Regions from separate parts of the Sphaerisporangium sp. NPDC049003 genome, predicted to be linked through region 2. Evidence: riboswitches for the same ligand, from Rfam matches in the RefSeq annotation. Region 2 holds a riboswitch; each other region holds the start of a gene.
What was found. A riboswitch is a leader RNA that binds a small molecule or an ion and turns the genes downstream of it on or off. The one in region 2 is predicted to bind cyclic di-AMP.

Region 1 (5,326 bases), on a different contig from region 2:
CCCCGCCGGGTTGTGCACAACGATATAGGCGAAGTTGGACGCGCTGGAGGCGAACCAGGCAGCGGCCAAGGCCACGCCGACCACAGTACCCGCGATTACTTGGTACCGTTTGCAGACCCGGCGCAGATCCCGACGGAGTCTACGCAGCTCGCGATTGGTAAGCCGCAGAATTCCGCTGTCAACCAGATCGCGCATTGTATGGTTCAACGCCGGGCCCAGAGTCTCACTCAACTCCACGCTGACGATGAAGGTCATCACCCCGCTCACATACAGCCAGTCCCACGGGTGACGATGTAGGGCGACCGACATGTATGCGACCACCAGCACGGCTACGATAACCGAAGCCCAAAGGAGCCTGCGCCGGAGTGCGGACATCGTCGTGGCTCTGAAAGAGTCGATGGCGATGACACCCACGGCGGTGATTGACCACGCATCGGCCAGGTTCCGGAGCGGCGCCTCATCTCCCCATACGGATTGGACAACCGCGACGACAGCGGCCACGAGTATCGGGATTACCCAGCTAAGCCAGCCGCGAAGATCGCTATCGCCTCGGAAAATACGGCGCCACATCATCGTCTTACGGTTCTCTTTCCTGGTCGAATTAGTGCCATCCTAAAGGATTCCGGTTGGACATATCCGCCTTACCACCTTCATCCGCCCTGCACCGATTTTGGATTACCTCGCTATCATTTGCCGAGAACATTGCGGTATCCGATCAGAGAGGACTCCATGATGGAACTCGAGAACGGGACGGCGCAGGACTTCCGGAGATCGTCATTCTGCAACCCTGATGGTGGCTGCGTCGAGGTCGCTCGCGGCACGCGCGGGGCCGCAGTGCGCGACGCCAAGAACCCGGCCGGCGCTGTCCTCGTCTTCACCGAAGAAGAGTGGACTGCCTTCGTCCGCGGCGTCCGCGCCCGTGAGTTCGACTGAGACCGTGTCTCAGATGGGCGCCCTCCATCAAACTCTGACCGATCTGGTGACACCCGGCGAACAGGAACTCTTGCGCTCAGAGGCCCTGCGTCTTCGCGCTAGCGCGGACACCCGGATACGGCGGGACCCAAAATTGGTGGATGACGCCCAACTAACGAGCCCGGCCTCCGGCTGGTACACCTCCGGCGGGGATGTCCGCTGGGACCTGCACCAACGCACTCTGGTGGACCGGCTCGGTGGAATGCTGGGCCGTTCCGTGCAGGCTGTGGTGTCGTCCTATCTGTACTACGGGCGAGGCGACTTCATCGGCCTGCACACCGATCAAGGCGCCTGCCAGCTCACCGTGCTGGTTCTCCTGGACGGGACCGCAGGTCCGCTCTGGGTCCATCCTGAGCTCTGCGGACTGTCAGCCGCCGAGTTGCTTCAGCACACCCGTGAACATGGCGTCTGTCCGCCTGGTGGCGTCGCCGTTGACTTAGGAGACGGCCCGACCCTACTTCATGGCCAGCTCCTTCCTCACCACCGTTCCCCTCACGAAGACGACAGGGAGATCGCCCTGGCGGCCTTCTGCTACGAAACCGCCGCCGATTGACCGGCGTAGGGCGGCTCATGACGATGGATCGGCACCATGGCCCCGTGCAACGGCGCCGCCGTGCTCGGACTCAGTGTCGAAGCCCCGGGACACTCGCGCAGGCCGCACAGCTCATTGAGCAACGCCACCATCGACCACAATGATGACCCGCGGCGGACGCAGGGTGGTGATCGTTGATCGGCCGCTTGCGGTTCATCTCCGCCTACCGCCTCGTCTACGGGGTCAAGCGGCTGTGCCGGGTGTGAACGTGGCGCGCAGCGCCTTCTACGCCTGGCTGGGGCGGGAGCCGGCCGGCGCGGGCCGTTGAGGACGAGCGGATCGTGGAGAAGATCCGGCGCTTTCATGACGCCTCGGGGGGACGAACGGCTCGCCGCGGATCACCGCGGACCTGCGTGATTCCGGGGAGCGCGTCAACGCCGAGCGGGTGGCCCGGTTGATGCGTGTGCATGGCATCGTCGGGCTGCATCTGCGTAAGGGCAGGCGGACCACGATCCCTGACGAACTCGCTCCGCCGGTCCCTGACCTGCTCAAACGTGACTTCGCAGCCGGTGGGGTCAACCGGAGGTGGTGCGGGGACATCACCTATCTGCCGGTCGGTGACTCGTGGATGTATCTCGCGACGGTGATCGATATCGGGTCGCGGCGACTGGTCGGCTGGTCGATCGCCTACCACCTGCGGACCGAGCTGATCAGCGACGCGTTGAAGGCGGCGGTCGGAGCGCGAGGCGGCCAGGTCGACGGCGTGATCTTTCATGGTGACCGCGGCTGTCAGTACACCTCGGCCGAGTTCGCGGCGCTCTGCGACGGCTGTCGGATCCGCAGATCGGCGGGCAGGACAGGGACGTGCCTGGACAACGCCCTGGCGGAGGCGTTCAACGCCACGCTCAAGCGTGAACTGCTGCAAGGGGGACAACGATCATGCCGGAGACCCGGTCGCGACCAAAGAGCCCACAACGACCCCACACAGGCCCGGAAATGACTGTGGGCACCCTCCGTCAAGTGGAGAATGCCCAGGTCATCGGCCGGTGCCGTGGTGCGCCGCCAGGGACTCGAACCCCGGACCCGCTGATTAAGAGTCAGCTGCTCTAACCAACTGAGCTAGCGGCGCGTGACTACGGTGACTTTAGCAGTCCTGGCCAGGCTCCGCACATCCTCAGCGGCGATGTGGGGCTTTTCAGGTGGTTCCCCACAGGGCCCACGCCGGGCGTGTCGCGCGGAGGCCTCCGGGTCAGCCGGTGGCGAGGACCACCGGGGTGGGGGGCGTGGCGGGATTGGTGTCGTAGACGCCCCACGCGCCGTTGGAGAACGGGACGGGGTAGTTCTTCTTGCCCACGCCGTCGCCCCACTTGGTGATCACGTAGTCGACCTTGATGTGTCCGGCGGCGAAGCCGGTGACCACCAGGGAGGAGTTGTTGAAGGTACCGCCGGTCAGCTCCGCGAAGGTCTTCCCGTCGATGTCGAGCATGACGCCGCTCTCGGACGGGATCCCCGGGCCTCGGTCGCCGATGAAGAACGGGGCCTTCTTGTCCTTGTAGACGACGTATCCCTCGGTGCCGAGAGGCCAGCTGGGGCTGGCGAACAGGCCCTTCTGCATCGGCTTGCCGATGGCCGGAAGTCCCGTGTCACCCATGCGTCCTGAGGCGTCGTCCCAGAAGTACGAGGCCCTGGTGGAGCCCTTGAGCAGCATCGGCTTCTCGGTCTGGACCGCGACGGGGTTCAGGGGCTTGTCGTCGGCGTGCGCCGAGACCGTGGCGCAGACGGCGGTGGCGCAGGCGAGGACGACGCCGGCGACACCGGACGTCCATCGACACTTGGGGGTGATCTTGAAAGGAGGCATGGGAGGATAGGATCTTTCATCAGAAGACAAGGGGACCCGCGCTCCGAGTGGTCAGGAGTTCGGTGCGGGGGGTGGAAAGCGCTCTCAGGGTGAGGCGAGGCTTCGTGGGGTCCATCGCGGCGCTGAGCGCGCATTCGTACGTGGTCGGTCAGCGGTGGCGGCTTGCCACCATGTGTCACAGAGGGCGTAGATCGCTCGCGTGCACGGCTGCTACCAGCCGACTTGTCCGCCGCTTCTGACGGCGAGATCCGGGTCTAGGGTTGCCCGGTGCAATGACTGCTCGGAGTGGGGTGCTCCACTCGGGTCTCCTCTCCAATCACGTCTACCGGGTTAGCTGACGGGTTCGGGCTTGGAGTCGCCCTACCGCTCACGCGGATTCACCCCAAGAGATTTGGGTCCCCGGCTCCCCCGGGCCTGGTGTGGCCCTGGAGATTCGACACTTGGGGCGGCGGCCTTCGGACTGAAGACCAGGTCACCGCCCCTTTCGTGGTTGAAACCTTACCCACCGAGTCAGGACAAAGCAAACGAAAGTGCTACAAAGCATTATTAGATCTACCTTCGCACCACAAACCCCTATATTTCAGACATCGGGGCTTATAGAGGACGTGCGGCGCGACGATCGGGGAGATCAGGGGAGATCAGGGGCCGGGAGACATGAATCGGGGCCGGACAGTCCCCCGCCTGTCCGGCCCCGATCTTCACGGTCCAGCGCCGATGCCTTCCCCCAAACGCATCGGGCGGTCCCGCTGTACGGACGCGGTCCCCCACCGCGTCCTTCTGGCGAAAAGCTCTGCGGCGCCCTCTCGGGCGGCTGGTCGCATCCCCCTTGACCTGCCTTAACACTACATACCGGGGCCTGAGCTACTCGTCATCGCCGGGTATAGATTCGGTCTAACTCGCTGGGATGACCGGGTACGGCCGGACCCGCCGGGCCAAGCGGCTATTCGGGCAGTTCGACCTTGACCTCGGTGCCCCTCTCCAGGGAGCGGCTGACCGTGCAGTGCCGCTCGTGGACCCGGTGGGCCACGGCGCGGAAGACCTCGTCCGCCTCCGCGTCTCCCTCGGGCAGCTCGACGTCGTACGTGATCGTGACCGGGCCGAGCAGCGTGGGCTCGGCCTTCTGGGCCTCGACCGTCATCGCCAGCCGTACGAGCCTGTGCCCGCGCTGGGCGGTGAGCGGCTCGACGGTCACGATGTTGCAGCCTCCGACCGCGGCGAGCAGTAGCTCGACGGGGGTGAAGACACCCTCCTCGTCACCACTGCCCATCGCGACCTCCGCTCCGCGCGCGTTGCGCGCCACGAAGCCGTTGTCAGTACGCTCCACATTCACCGATGCCATGCTCTGGAGCCTAGAGCCGGCGGGGAACGCTCAGGCGTCGGGGTGCTCGGAAAGGTAGGCGAGGTAGACGGGACGCAGCGCCTCCCCGAGCTCGCCCTCACCGGAGGCCATCGCGTCGCTGAGCAGCGCCGACACCCGGCTGAGATCGTTGGCCGTCTCATCCCCGTGACCGCTCGCGGCCTCGGCCGCCGGGATCACCTTCAGCAGTTCCCACAGGAAGCCGAAGTCACCGTGCGCCACGGCGTAGCGCACCGCCCTGTCGTGGAGCTCCTTGGGCGTCAGCGACTGCAGCTCGTCCTGGTCCATTAAGGCTCACCCCCTTTATGGCCCTTTCCCCGTGATCAGGGGGATATGCACGTTAGGCCAGTCGAACGATCATCTTGCCGAGGTTCTCCCCTCGGAGCATGCCGATGAAGGCGTCCGGGGCGTTCCGCAGCCCCTCCACGACGGTCTCCTCGAAGGTGATCTTGCCTTCCTGGAGCCACCCGCCGACCTCCCTGATCATGTCGGGCCTCCGGTCCGCGTGGTCCCCGACGATGAAGCCGCGCAGCGTGAGCCGCTTGCCGACGATCTTGAAGAGGTTGCGCGGGCCGCAGACCGGCTCGGCCGCGTTGTAGACGGATAT
Region 2 (5,326 bases):
CGTGCTGGCCTTCGCCCTGTTCGCCGTGGTGATCATGGGGTTCGGCGTCCAGGTCACCAAGCCGATCGTGGCCGGGATCCCCGAGTGCGTCATGACCCAGGCCGAGCAGGCGAAGGGCCAGAAGTGCACTCCCTCGCACCCGCGGAGCCCCGCCGCGGCCGCCGGGCTGCGGGTGAACGACAAGATCGTCGCTGTCGGCGGGAAGCAGGTGGCCTCGTGGGAGGAGGCGACGAAGATCATCCGGATGCACGGCGCCGGGCCCATCGCCATCGGCATCGAGCGCGGCGGCAAGCCCATGACGCTCAACGCGAACCTGATCGCGCAGGACCGCCCGTCGATCGACGACCCGGCGAAGATCGACAAGGCCGTCGGCTACCTGGGCGTCAGCGCCACCGTCGTCCTTGAGAAGCAGGGCCCCGGTTACGTCGCCGGCGTCATGTGGGACGTGACCAAACGCAGTGCCCAGGCTCTCGGAAGGTTCCCCGAGAAGCTCGTCGGGGTCTGGCACGCCGCCTTCGGCGGGGGTGAGCGCGATCTCAACAGCCCGATGAGCGTCGTCGGCGCGGGCCGCATCGGCGGCGAGATCGCCGCGGCCCCCGTCCCGGTCGAGAACAAGATCTCCGGGCTGCTCCAGCTTCTCGCCGGAGTGAACCTCGCAGTGGGCCTGTTCAACCTCATCCCGCTGATGCCCCTTGACGGCGGCCAGATCGCGGGCGCGCTCTGGGAGGGCCTCAAGCGGGGGTACGCCCGGGTCCGCCGGCGTCCGGCTCCCGGGTACGTGGACATCGCCAAGGCCCTGCCCCTGACCTACGCCATGGCGGCCGTGCTCCTCGTGATGGGCACCCTGCTCATCTACGCCGACATCGTCAACCCGATCCGCCTGGCGGGCTGACCGGCCGCCCCGCCCCGCCCCGGCCGGCCTTCAGCCGAGCCGGGCCGGGCCGGGAGTGGCTAGTACATCGAGACGTGCACGTGGTCGAAGTGGTTCGCGGTGACGCCGCCGCGGTTCGACATGGCCCGCCAGCCGGGGAATCCCAGGTTGTAGATCCGCTGCTTGTAGATCACGTACTTCACACCCAGCTTGCGGCCGTTCTTGATGACCCAGGCGGCGACCTGGTCGCCCAGCGCGGCCTCCGCGGCCGAGGGCATCGCGCCGCCGGAGCTCAGCATGAAGTCGCACGCCCGGCCCAGCGGGTGCTCACCGCCGTCGTTCTCCGCGCGGTAGCAGCCGACCGGGAAGCTCAGGGAGAAGTGGTCCTTCACCTCGGCGCGCATCAGCCGCGTCCTCGGGGTGATGTTGTCGCCGCCGGTGGGGAGCTCGGGAGCCCATGACCCGTTCGCCCGCTTGCCCGGCGCGGTCGGGACGAGCTGGTCGAGCTTGTCCTTGATCTGCCCGATCAGCTTCTCGGCGTCCTTGCGCTGGGCGGTCACCTCCACGACGTCGTCGCGGAGCTGCTTGGTCAGATCGGCCGCGTCGTCGGCGGCCTTCTTGCGGGCGTCCCTGGCCGAGGTGAAGCCCACCAGCTTGGCCGACTGCTCGGCCTGGAGCTGCTGGAGCATGGCGGCGTCACCGTAGCCCGGTGACATGAGCTCGCCCACCATGCCGAGGCCGCCCGCCTGGTAGCGGAGCTGGGCGATGTCGCCGACCTGTTCCTGCGCCGCCTTGAGGTCGGTCTCGGCGTTCCGCAGGCGCTCGCGTGCCGACTTCTCGGCCGCCTTGGCCTTGGCGACGGCGACGCGCTTGGCGTTGTACTCGCCGATCAGTTTGTCGACCTTCTTGCCGAGGTCGGCAAGCTGCGACTTGAGCTGTTTCTCTGAGGGTTTCGGGGCGGCGTTTCCCGCCGTCGTCTGGCCGAGCAAGAGCCCGGCCGCGGTCAGAACGCTGGCGGCCACGTAGACGTAGCGGCCCGAAGTCGGGGGCAGAGCCCACTCCTCTCCATCTGCCGACCGGGTTAGCTGACGGGTTCGGGCCGGAGTCGCCCTACCACGAAGTGGATTCACCCCAAGAACCATTGGGTCCCCGGTTCCCAGGCGGGACACCTGGGATTAGGCGCACCGGCCGATGCGGCCGGTGTGCGATGGATGGTAGTGGTAAAGACCTGATTATGGCGACTTTGAGGTGGAAATCACCCGAGGTCATCCTGGGACCGGAGCAGCCGGGCCGCCTCCTCGGGGAGGACGTCGTTCACGAAGGCGCCCATCGCGGACTCCGAACCGGCCAGGTACTTCAGCTTCTCCTTGGCCCTCCGGATGGTGAACAGCTGGAGGTGCAGGTAGGCCAGGTCGCGCCCTGTGCGGACCGGGGCCTGGTGCCAGGCCGCGACGTAGGGCATCGGCACGCCGAACAGGCCGTCGAGCCGCCTGAGCACCTCGGTGTAGAGAGGGCCGAACGCCGCGCGCTCCTCGGCGTCCAGCGAGCACAGGTCGGGGACCTGGCGGTTCAGGTAGACGTTCACCTCGAACGGCCACCGGGCCGCGGCCGGGACGAACGCCGTCCAGTAGTCGTTCGCCGCCACCAGGCGCGTCTCGTCCTTGCGCTCGGCCTCCAGCACGTCGGCGAACAGGTTGCCACCCGTGCGGTCCCGGTAGCGCTCGGCGGAGGCCAGCATCTGCCGGGTGCGGGGCGTCACGTAGGGATAGGCGTAGATCTGCCCGTGCGGGTGGGACAGTGTGATGCCGATCTCGGCGCCCCGGTTCTCGAAGCAGAACACCTGCTCCACGCCGGGCAGCGCCGAGAGTTCGGAGGTACGGTCGGCCCAGGCCGTGAGGACCAGGTCGACCTGGTCGGGGGAGAGCGTCGCGAACGACGACCCGTGCTCGGAGGTGAAGCACACCACCTCGCAGCGGCCGAGGCCGGGCCGTACCTCGCTCAGTCCGCCCACCTGCTCGTAGTCGCCCGTGTGGAAGCTGAAGGACGGGAACCGGTTCTCGAAGACGGCGACGTCGTACTCGGCGGACGGGATCTCGGTCGGCCGGCCCGGAGCCGAGGGGCACAGGGGGCACTCGGCGGCGGGAGGCAGGAACGTACGGCTCTGCCGGTGACCGGCGACCGCGACCCACTCGTCCATGACCGGGTCGTGGCGCAGCTCGGACGCCGGAGGGCGCGGCGGCAGCTCACGGGTGTCGGGCGCGCCGCGGTCGGCGTCGTCGCGGCGGTCGAAGTAGATCAGCTCGCGGCCGTCGGCGAGGCGGGTGGCCGTGCGCTTCACTGGGCCACCACCTGCGGGGCACCGGCGGGGTCGGTCAGGATCAGGGTGCCGACCTGGTCGGACAGCGTCGACCTGGCCTCCTCGGGCAGGCCGGTGTCGCTGATCACGACGTGGGCCTCGTCGAGCTTGGCGATCGTGCTGATGCCCACCGTGCCCCACTTGGTGTGGTCGGCGAGCACGACGAGCTGCTGCGCGGCGGCGACCAGCTCGCGGTTCGTCTCGGCCTCCAGCAGGTTGGGAGTCGTGAACCCCGCCCGGGAATTCATGCCGTGCACGCCGAGCATGAGCGTGTCGACGTTCAGCCGGCGGATGGCGGCCACGGCGACCGGGCCCACCAGCGCGTCCGACGGAGTGCGCACTCCTCCGGTGAGCACCACGGTCTGGTCGGGACGACCCGACCGGTGGAAGACGTCGGCGACCTGCACCGAGTTGGTGATGACGGTCAGCTCGGGGATGTCGGCCAGATGGTGGGCGAGCGTCCACGTGGTCGTGCCCGCCGACAGCGCCACGGCGGTGCCGGGGCGTACGAGCTCGGCGGCCCGGCGCGCGATGGCCTCCTTCTCGGCCTGCTGGCGCACGGACTTGGCCGCGAACCCCGGCTCCTCGGTGGACCCGGCGCCCGTGGCCGTGGCGCCGCCGTGCACCTTCTCGATCAGCCCGCGCTCGGCCAGGACCTCCAGGTCGCGGCGGATGGTCATATCGGACACCCCGAGCTCGCGGACCAGGTCGGCGACCCGTGCCGCGCCGTTCCTGCGAACGCGCTCGAGGATCGCCTGCTGCCGTTGCTGGGCCAGCATCGTGCTCTCCTCTTCAACAGATTCCAACAAATTATCGCACGTTACTAACGGTCCAATGTTGAGAATTGATGGCGGAGAGCTCACAACGGGGACGCCGCGGGTATGACGTGACGCGGTGCGCGTCTTTGACGTTTGGGCCTTGTACGGCTCCGCGACCGGGAGCAGTGTGGGTGGACGAGCCGCACGGAAAGGGGACCGCGAGATGGGAAGACGCGCGCGCAAGGGCAAGGCCCGCAGGAAGAAGAAGGCCAACCACGGCAAGCGGCCGGTCTCCCGCTGACCGTTCCTGTCGTCCGGAGTCGAGGGGTGGTGAGATCAGGACGAGGGTGCGCCGTCTCAGCCGCCGCGCCCCCACGCGGCGAGCAGGCGTGTCTGCGGGTCGGCGTCCTCGGGTGACGGCGGGCGTTCTTCTATCACCCCGGCCAGCCGGTAGGCCTCTTCCGCCCCGGCGAACCACTCCGCGCACACCTCGACCAGCTCGGGATCCAGGCGGTCGTCCCCGCCGATCGCCGTGGCCATGTCCCAGGTGTGGATCAGCGTGTCCGCGAACAGTTCGGTGATGTACTCCCCGGCGGGGACGTCGCCGAACGACAGATGAACCGTCCGCGCCAGCAGGTCGTCCGGCTCCATCGCCCGCACCACGGCGGTGGCCGCGACGTCGAACGCCTTCACCGGGTCGTCGCCGAGCAGGTCGCCCTCGAAAAGGTCGCCCACCTCCGCGACGGTTCTGCCCGCCAGCAGCTCAGGTGCCCAGAGGGTCTCGCCCACCAGGTGGTCGACCAGGGTGTGCACGTCCCAGCCTCCGCACGCGGTGGGGAGCCGCCACTGGCCCGCCGTCACCTGGTGTACCTGCGAGCCGGCAGAGTCGAGGGCCCGCCGGTAGGCCTCCCGTATGTCCATCGTCATCATGCCCCTCCCGCGTCGTCGTCCCGACGTTAACCCGCCCGGAAGATCCCGTCAGGGGGAGGAAAGGGCGGGTTCGCGGCACCGCGCCGGTGAGGACACGAAGGGTCAGTCGAGCTGCCGGAGGGTGTCCTCGATCGCCCGGTGGAACGTCGGATAGGCGTAGATCATGGTCTTGAGCCGCTCGATCGGCATCCGCGCGTGCACGGCCAGCGTCAGCATGCTCAGCATCTCGCCCGCGTACGGCCCCGCGCTCGTCGCGCCGACCAGCACCCGCTCGTCCGCCACCAGCTTGACGAAGCCCTCGGCCCCGTGGATCCAGCCTCGGGCGGACGAGGAGAGCCGCGTGGACGCCGTTCGTACGGAGATGCCCTTCTCGCGCGCCTGGTGCTCGGTCATCCCCACCGCCGCCACCTC
Region 3 (5,326 bases), on a different contig from region 2:
CCACGGAGGCAGGGGCTGCCCTTGCGGCGGCATGGGGGGTCCTCCGGTCGATGAGCCGCGAACTTTCGGCCCGTGTGGGGTGGGCACTACGGGGCCTGTCCGTCGGGAGGAGGTCAACGATCTACCTTTCGGCGCTCGGAGCGAAGGGCGGCAGCGTGGTTCCGCTGCCGCCTGCCGCTCAGGAGGGGAGGTCACCGGCCCCGCCGGAGGGTTGCCACGGGGGGCCGGTGACGTTCGGGAACGATCAGCCCGCCGCCTTCTGGCCCGCCTCGACGAACTTCTGCCATGCCTCGCCGTAGGGCACGGCGCCCTGGTCCATGCCGATGATGATCTGCTCCACGGCGGCCTTCACCTGTGCGTGCTTCTCACCGAGGAAGGTCGGCTGGAGCGACTTGATGGACGGCCCGAAGATCTTGCCGATGGGCGCGTTGTCGAAGTACTCGTTGGTCGCGCTCTGGAGCTCGGGGTTGTCCTGCGCCGGGATGGTGCTGGGCAGGTTGCCGCCCTCCTTGAACGCCAGCAGCTGCGCCTCGGGGCTGGTCAGGTAGCTGGCCAGCTCGGCGGCCTCCTTCGGGTGCTTGGACTGCTTGGGCACCGCGAGCCAGGAGCCGCCCCAGTTGCCGCCGCCGCCGGGAACCGTCGCGACGTCCCACTTGCCCTTGAACTTGTCGCCGGCGGTGCCCGACACCACGCCGAGCATCCAGCCGGGGCAGCCGAGGGTCGCGAACTGCGACTTCACGAAGCCCGTGTTCCACGGGTCGGTGAAGTTCTGGAGCTTGGCGGTCAGACCGGCCTGGCTGATCTTCGTGGTGAAGTCGAACGCGGTCTTGACGGCCGGGTTCTTGTCCAGGATCAGCTGCTGGTTCTTGTCGAAGTAGGTGACGTTGCCGTTCTTGGCGGCCTCCTGCGACAGCACCACGTTGTAGATGGTGTTGACGCTGTCCACGAACTTGGCGTCCTTGACCTTGGCCTGGAAGTCCTCGCCGGCCTTGACGAAGGCGTCCCAGCCGCCGCTCCACAGCTTCGAGACCTCGTCCCGGTCGGTGGGCAGTCCGGCCTTCTTGAACAGGTCCGTGCGGTAGCAGATGCTCATTCCGCCGACGTCGGTGCCGAGGGCGAACAGCTTGCCCTCCGAGTTGATGCCGTTCTCCCACTTCCACGCGGGGAAGTCGGCCTGACGGCTCTGCAGGCCGTACTGACCGAGATCGGTGAAGAACTGGGGCCGGGCCTTGGCCAGGCCCATGCCGCCCTCGTCGATGCCAATGACGTCACCGGCGCCGGTGCCGGACTGGAACCACTGCAGCATCTGGGGCCAATAGACGTTCTCGAAGCTGTCGGTCAGGTTGTTGTACTTGACCTGCACATTCGGGTGCTCGGTGTTCCACTTCTCAACGGCGGCCTTGTAGCCGAAGTTGGTGCCGCCGCCGAAGGTCTGCAGCGTGAGGGTGATCTTCTCAGCGGGTGCGGCCGATGACGAGCTGCCGGCGGTGCTGCCGGTGTCGCTGGACGAGCACGCGGTGGTGATACCGAGCGCGGCGGTCATCACCGATGCGACCGCGAGCATTCTGCCGCGGCGCATGTTGTTCTTCATTCCGGACCCCTCTCAGGTGGTTGCCCGATCGTTGGGAGGTGGCATCGAGGGCCGGCCCCGACAGTCGGGCCCCGCGATGTGCTGGATCCCTCAGTCGTGATCCCGCGAGGGCTTCCTCGCGAGCGAAGTTTGGGAGCGCTCCCACGAAGAGTCCCCGATAGGCAATGCTGACGTCAATATGCTGAAACCTAACTGTTACTCCTGGGGCTGTTAGGAGCTTGAAATCAGACGTTGAGCGCGATAAGGGCCATTGGAGTTATTGGGAGCGCTCCCATCGCTACTGGCACAGTCGGGCGCAAATCATCCATGCGCCACGGCTCACACAAGATCATCAAGGTCCCAGGGCCCGGAAAGCCCGATGCCGTACGGCCGGCGGAGTGGGTCGCCGGCCGTACGGCACCGGGGTGGACGGGCGTCCTCCATGGGAGGGGAAGGGCGCCTTCGATGGTCCGGAGGGGCGACCCCCTGCGAGAGGGGCGCCAGGGAGGTGGTTGTCAGGCGGCGTAGCTCGGGTAGCCGTAGCCCACGACCTGGGAGGTCGGGCGGGTACGGATCTCGACCTTGCCGTTGCCCGTGTTGCCCTCGACGGTCTTGATCGTCCCGTCGCCGTTGTCCTTGACGACGAAGCCGACGTGGTCGATGTCGTCCAGGCTCTTGCCGCGGCCCCAGTCGAAGAAGACGACCGCGCCGGGCCTCGGAGTGCTGCCCCAGCGGTCCTGGGACGCGAACCACTTGGCGTGCGCGACGGTGTAGGCGTCGGTGCCGACGGTGTCCTGCATGCCGAGCTGGGTGCCGACCCAGGAGACGAACATGTCGCACCAGGCGGCGTCGGCGTACCCGGCGATGGTGCCGCTGTCACGGGCCACGGTCTCCCTGGCCCTCGGAGTGCTCATGTACCAGGAGTGGAACTTGGTGCCGCCACCGGCGCTGTTCTCGGAGATGCCGACCTGTCGCTCCGCGAGGCTCAGCAGCTGCTCGGCGGAGACCCGCCTCACGGATTCCGGAGCCTGCACGGTCATGGGCGCCTCGGCGCCGGCGAGGTTGTGGATCGTGTCGTCGGCGGAGGCGTTGGCCGCGAGGGCCGTGCCCGTCACCGCCTGGGCGAGGACCAGGCCGCCGAAGGCGAAGGCTTTGAGATGGTTCTTCGGGGCGTCCAGAAGCCGATGTATCGACATTGACAAGGGGATACTCCTTCTTCCAAGCCGCCTACCGGGTTAGCTGACGGGTTCGGGCGTGGAAGTTCGCCCTACGGGATCGTCCGTGGGAGTGACGATCCCGATTCACCCCAGAGGAGGTGGGTCCCCGGCTCCGCGCGATGCGGACTCGGCGTAGCGCGTAGCGGCGGGAGAGGGATCTCCGCAGTGGACCGAGCCGCGCTGTGCAATCTCCACGGCACGAGCGGGGTACTCAAACGGGCAGTACCTGTGCCAGGAGTCCACTCAGAGTAATACATCGGACAAACACATGCAAACAGGACAAACCTCTGGGCTATGACGGGGGACTGGAGGGCAAACCTGCCTTGACCGCGCCGGGGCCGGTGGCCTCCGGGCTGGGGTTCACCCGCCTTGACCTGGGTACGGAGGAGCGCTCCTGCCGCCGGGCGCGACCTCGGCGCCATCGGCGGCACCGGTGCGGAGAGTCGGGATGAGCCGGGCGAAAGTGATAGTTGTGATGCCTCGCACCGCTGGTGTCAAGCGGGCTGGAGTGACGAGGGCACACGGATGGTGCGTGAGGCACGAGGCACCGGAGGTCCGCCTTGGGAACCGGGATCTCCGGCACCGACCCCGCGGAAGGGAGGCGGCCCGGCCGGACCACAACGAGAACAGCGAGACCTGGCTGATCCGTCGTTGTCCTCCGTTCATCGGTTGTTCCCCCCTGCGTCGGGTCACCCGGTTACGTTGCTTGCGTCGTGAAAGTGTCAATGCCCGGCGTGGAGAGGAACGGTCGAAGCCGCGTGCGGGAGCAGGTGCCGGCCGTAGCCTGGGTGGAGTCGCCCCTCCAGTTGCTGTGCGCGGTCGAGGCGCGGTACGCCGGGGTCGTCGGGGCGGGCACGCGCGTGGTGACCCGCGCCAAGCTGCCCGGGCTCCGCGTCACCCGCACGGAGCTGACCACCCTCGACCTGCCCGCCGGGCTGGAGATCGAGACCGCCGAGGGCGGGATGCCCCGTCCGGGCCGCGACTCCGCGTGGGTCCTCGGAGACGCCTTCTCCGGCAGGATGCAGCTCACCTCGCTCACCGCCGCGCCCACGCGCATGGTCCTGGTGGACGACGGCCTGGCCACGATCCGCCTCCTTGAGCTGCTCACCGCGAGGCTCGGCACCCCCCTCGTGCGCGCCCGCGCCAAGGCGAGCCCGACGCGGCGGATGCTGGGGGCGGCCGCCGCGATCCGGCTGCGGGCCGCCGCCCGGGCCGGACGGCTCACCGTGTTCACCGCGCTGCCCGTGCCCGCCGAGCTGGCGAAGGCCGTACGGGAGATCGGGGCCGAGCTGGTGACCCACGACTTCGCCTGGCTGCGCTCCCAGCCCGCGGTCGCCCATCCCCGGCCCGCCGAGAGCACGGTCGTCCTCGGCACGTCGCTGGTGCGAAACGGGCTGATCCACCGCGACCGCTACCTCGCCTGGCTCTTCGCCCTCAAGGGGCCGCTGGCCTACTACCCGCACAGGCGGGAGGACCCCGGCGACCTGGCGGCCGTCCGCGGCCACCCGGGCGTCACCGTGTACGACGGCGGGGTCCCCGTCGAGATGACCCTGCGGGACCTGCGGCCGGGGCAGCGGGTGCTGAGCCTGCCCTCCACGGCGGTCACCTCGCTGCGCGTCCTGCTGTCGGCGCGCGGCGTCCCCGTGGAGACCGTGGAGGTCCCCGACGACTGGTGGACGCCGACGGCGACGGTCTCCCTCCGATCACACCTCCAGATGTTCGCGCACGAAAGGGCTTCTCCTTGACCCGGGTTCTCGCTGTGGCCGATTCGGACTCCTACCTGAAGTGGGCGGCGGGTCTCCTCGACCAGCTCCCCGCCGGGTGGACGTCGACGCTGGCCGTGGTGCGCACGCCGATCGTCCCGTCCCCGGGTCAGATCGCCGCCGCCGTCAACGGGACGCGGTTCGACACCGAGGAGCCGCCGGCGGTGGTGCCGGCGCGGGGCCTTCGCCGCCTCGCCGAGCGGATCAGGCCGGACGTCGTGCTGGTCTCCTGCACGGGGCCCGTGGTCGACGTGCTGGTGAGCGAGGTGTTCGACGGGCTGAGCCCCCGCCCGGTCTTCGTGTCGGGCCTTCCTGGCATCTCGATCCCCGCGACGGAGAAGGCCTGGCTGTACCGGGGCGGATGCGATCTCTTCGTCGTGCACAGCGGCAGGGAGGTCGAGGAGTTCGCCCGCATCGGCAGGGAGCTGGGCGCCGAGGGCGAGATGGCGCTCGCCCGCCTGCCCTACCTCGACCACGCCCTCGCCCGCCCCACGTCCGCCGACCGGCTCGTCTTCCCCTCGACGACCGGGCGGCCCGGCCCCGCGCCGCTCACCGCGCGGGCCGTGCCGTCCGAGGCGGGCGAGACCGGGCCGTCCGAGGCCGGCGAGACCGTGGCGGAGGAGGGCGGGAGGCGGGTGGTGTTCGCGACCCAGGCGAAGGTGCCGAAGCGGCGCGAGGAGCGGGAGGGCATCCTGCTCGCCCTGGCCCGGCTCGCCGAGGCCCGCCCCGACCTGGACGTGGTGGTCAAGCTCCGGGCCCTTCCGACCGAGCGCCAG

Region 1: it holds a riboswitch for cyclic di-AMP, as region 2 does, so the genes downstream of both, ACGFIV_RS27130 (hypothetical protein) here and ACGFIV_RS24695 (hypothetical protein) in region 2, are expected to answer to the same signal.
Region 3: it holds a riboswitch for cyclic di-AMP, as region 2 does, so the genes downstream of both, ACGFIV_RS23290 (CHAP domain-containing protein) here and ACGFIV_RS24695 (hypothetical protein) in region 2, are expected to answer to the same signal.

The regions. Positions count from the first base shown of each region.
Region 1 covers NZ_JBICTU010000026.1:84,004-89,329, reverse strand. The annotation lists gene ACGFIV_RS27155 (hypothetical protein) at 1-501, opposite strand, end outside; gene ACGFIV_RS27150 (DUF397 domain-containing protein) at 730-933, shown strand; gene ACGFIV_RS27145 (hypothetical protein) at 947-1,525, shown strand; partial or broken gene ACGFIV_RS27140 (IS3 family transposase) at 1,893-2,504, shown strand; tRNA gene ACGFIV_RS27135 (tRNA-Lys) at 2,557-2,633, opposite strand; gene ACGFIV_RS27130 (hypothetical protein) at 2,754-3,362, opposite strand; cyclic di-AMP (ydaO/yuaA leader) riboswitch at 3,666-3,811, opposite strand; gene ACGFIV_RS27125 (OsmC family protein) at 4,303-4,701, opposite strand; gene ACGFIV_RS27120 (hypothetical protein) at 4,732-5,007, opposite strand; gene ACGFIV_RS27115 (NADP-dependent oxidoreductase) at 5,060-5,326, opposite strand, start outside.
Region 2 covers NZ_JBICTU010000023.1:52,508-57,833, reverse strand. The annotation lists gene ACGFIV_RS24700 (site-2 protease family protein) at 1-892, shown strand, start outside; gene ACGFIV_RS24695 (hypothetical protein) at 952-1,893, opposite strand; cyclic di-AMP (ydaO/yuaA leader) riboswitch at 1,928-2,063, opposite strand; gene galT (galactose-1-phosphate uridylyltransferase) at 2,127-3,209, opposite strand; gene ACGFIV_RS24685 (DeoR/GlpR family DNA-binding transcription regulator) at 3,206-4,006, opposite strand; gene ACGFIV_RS24680 (50S ribosomal protein bL37) at 4,209-4,286, shown strand; gene ACGFIV_RS24675 (TIGR03086 family metal-binding protein) at 4,343-4,912, opposite strand; gene ACGFIV_RS24670 (NAD(P)/FAD-dependent oxidoreductase) at 5,018-5,326, opposite strand, start outside.
Region 3 covers NZ_JBICTU010000021.1:124,028-129,353, reverse strand. The annotation lists gene ACGFIV_RS23295 (extracellular solute-binding protein) at 245-1,591, opposite strand; gene ACGFIV_RS23290 (CHAP domain-containing protein) at 2,086-2,766, opposite strand; cyclic di-AMP (ydaO/yuaA leader) riboswitch at 2,781-2,930, opposite strand; gene ACGFIV_RS23285 (hypothetical protein) at 3,546-4,532, shown strand; gene ACGFIV_RS23280 (DUF6716 putative glycosyltransferase) at 4,547-5,326, shown strand, end outside.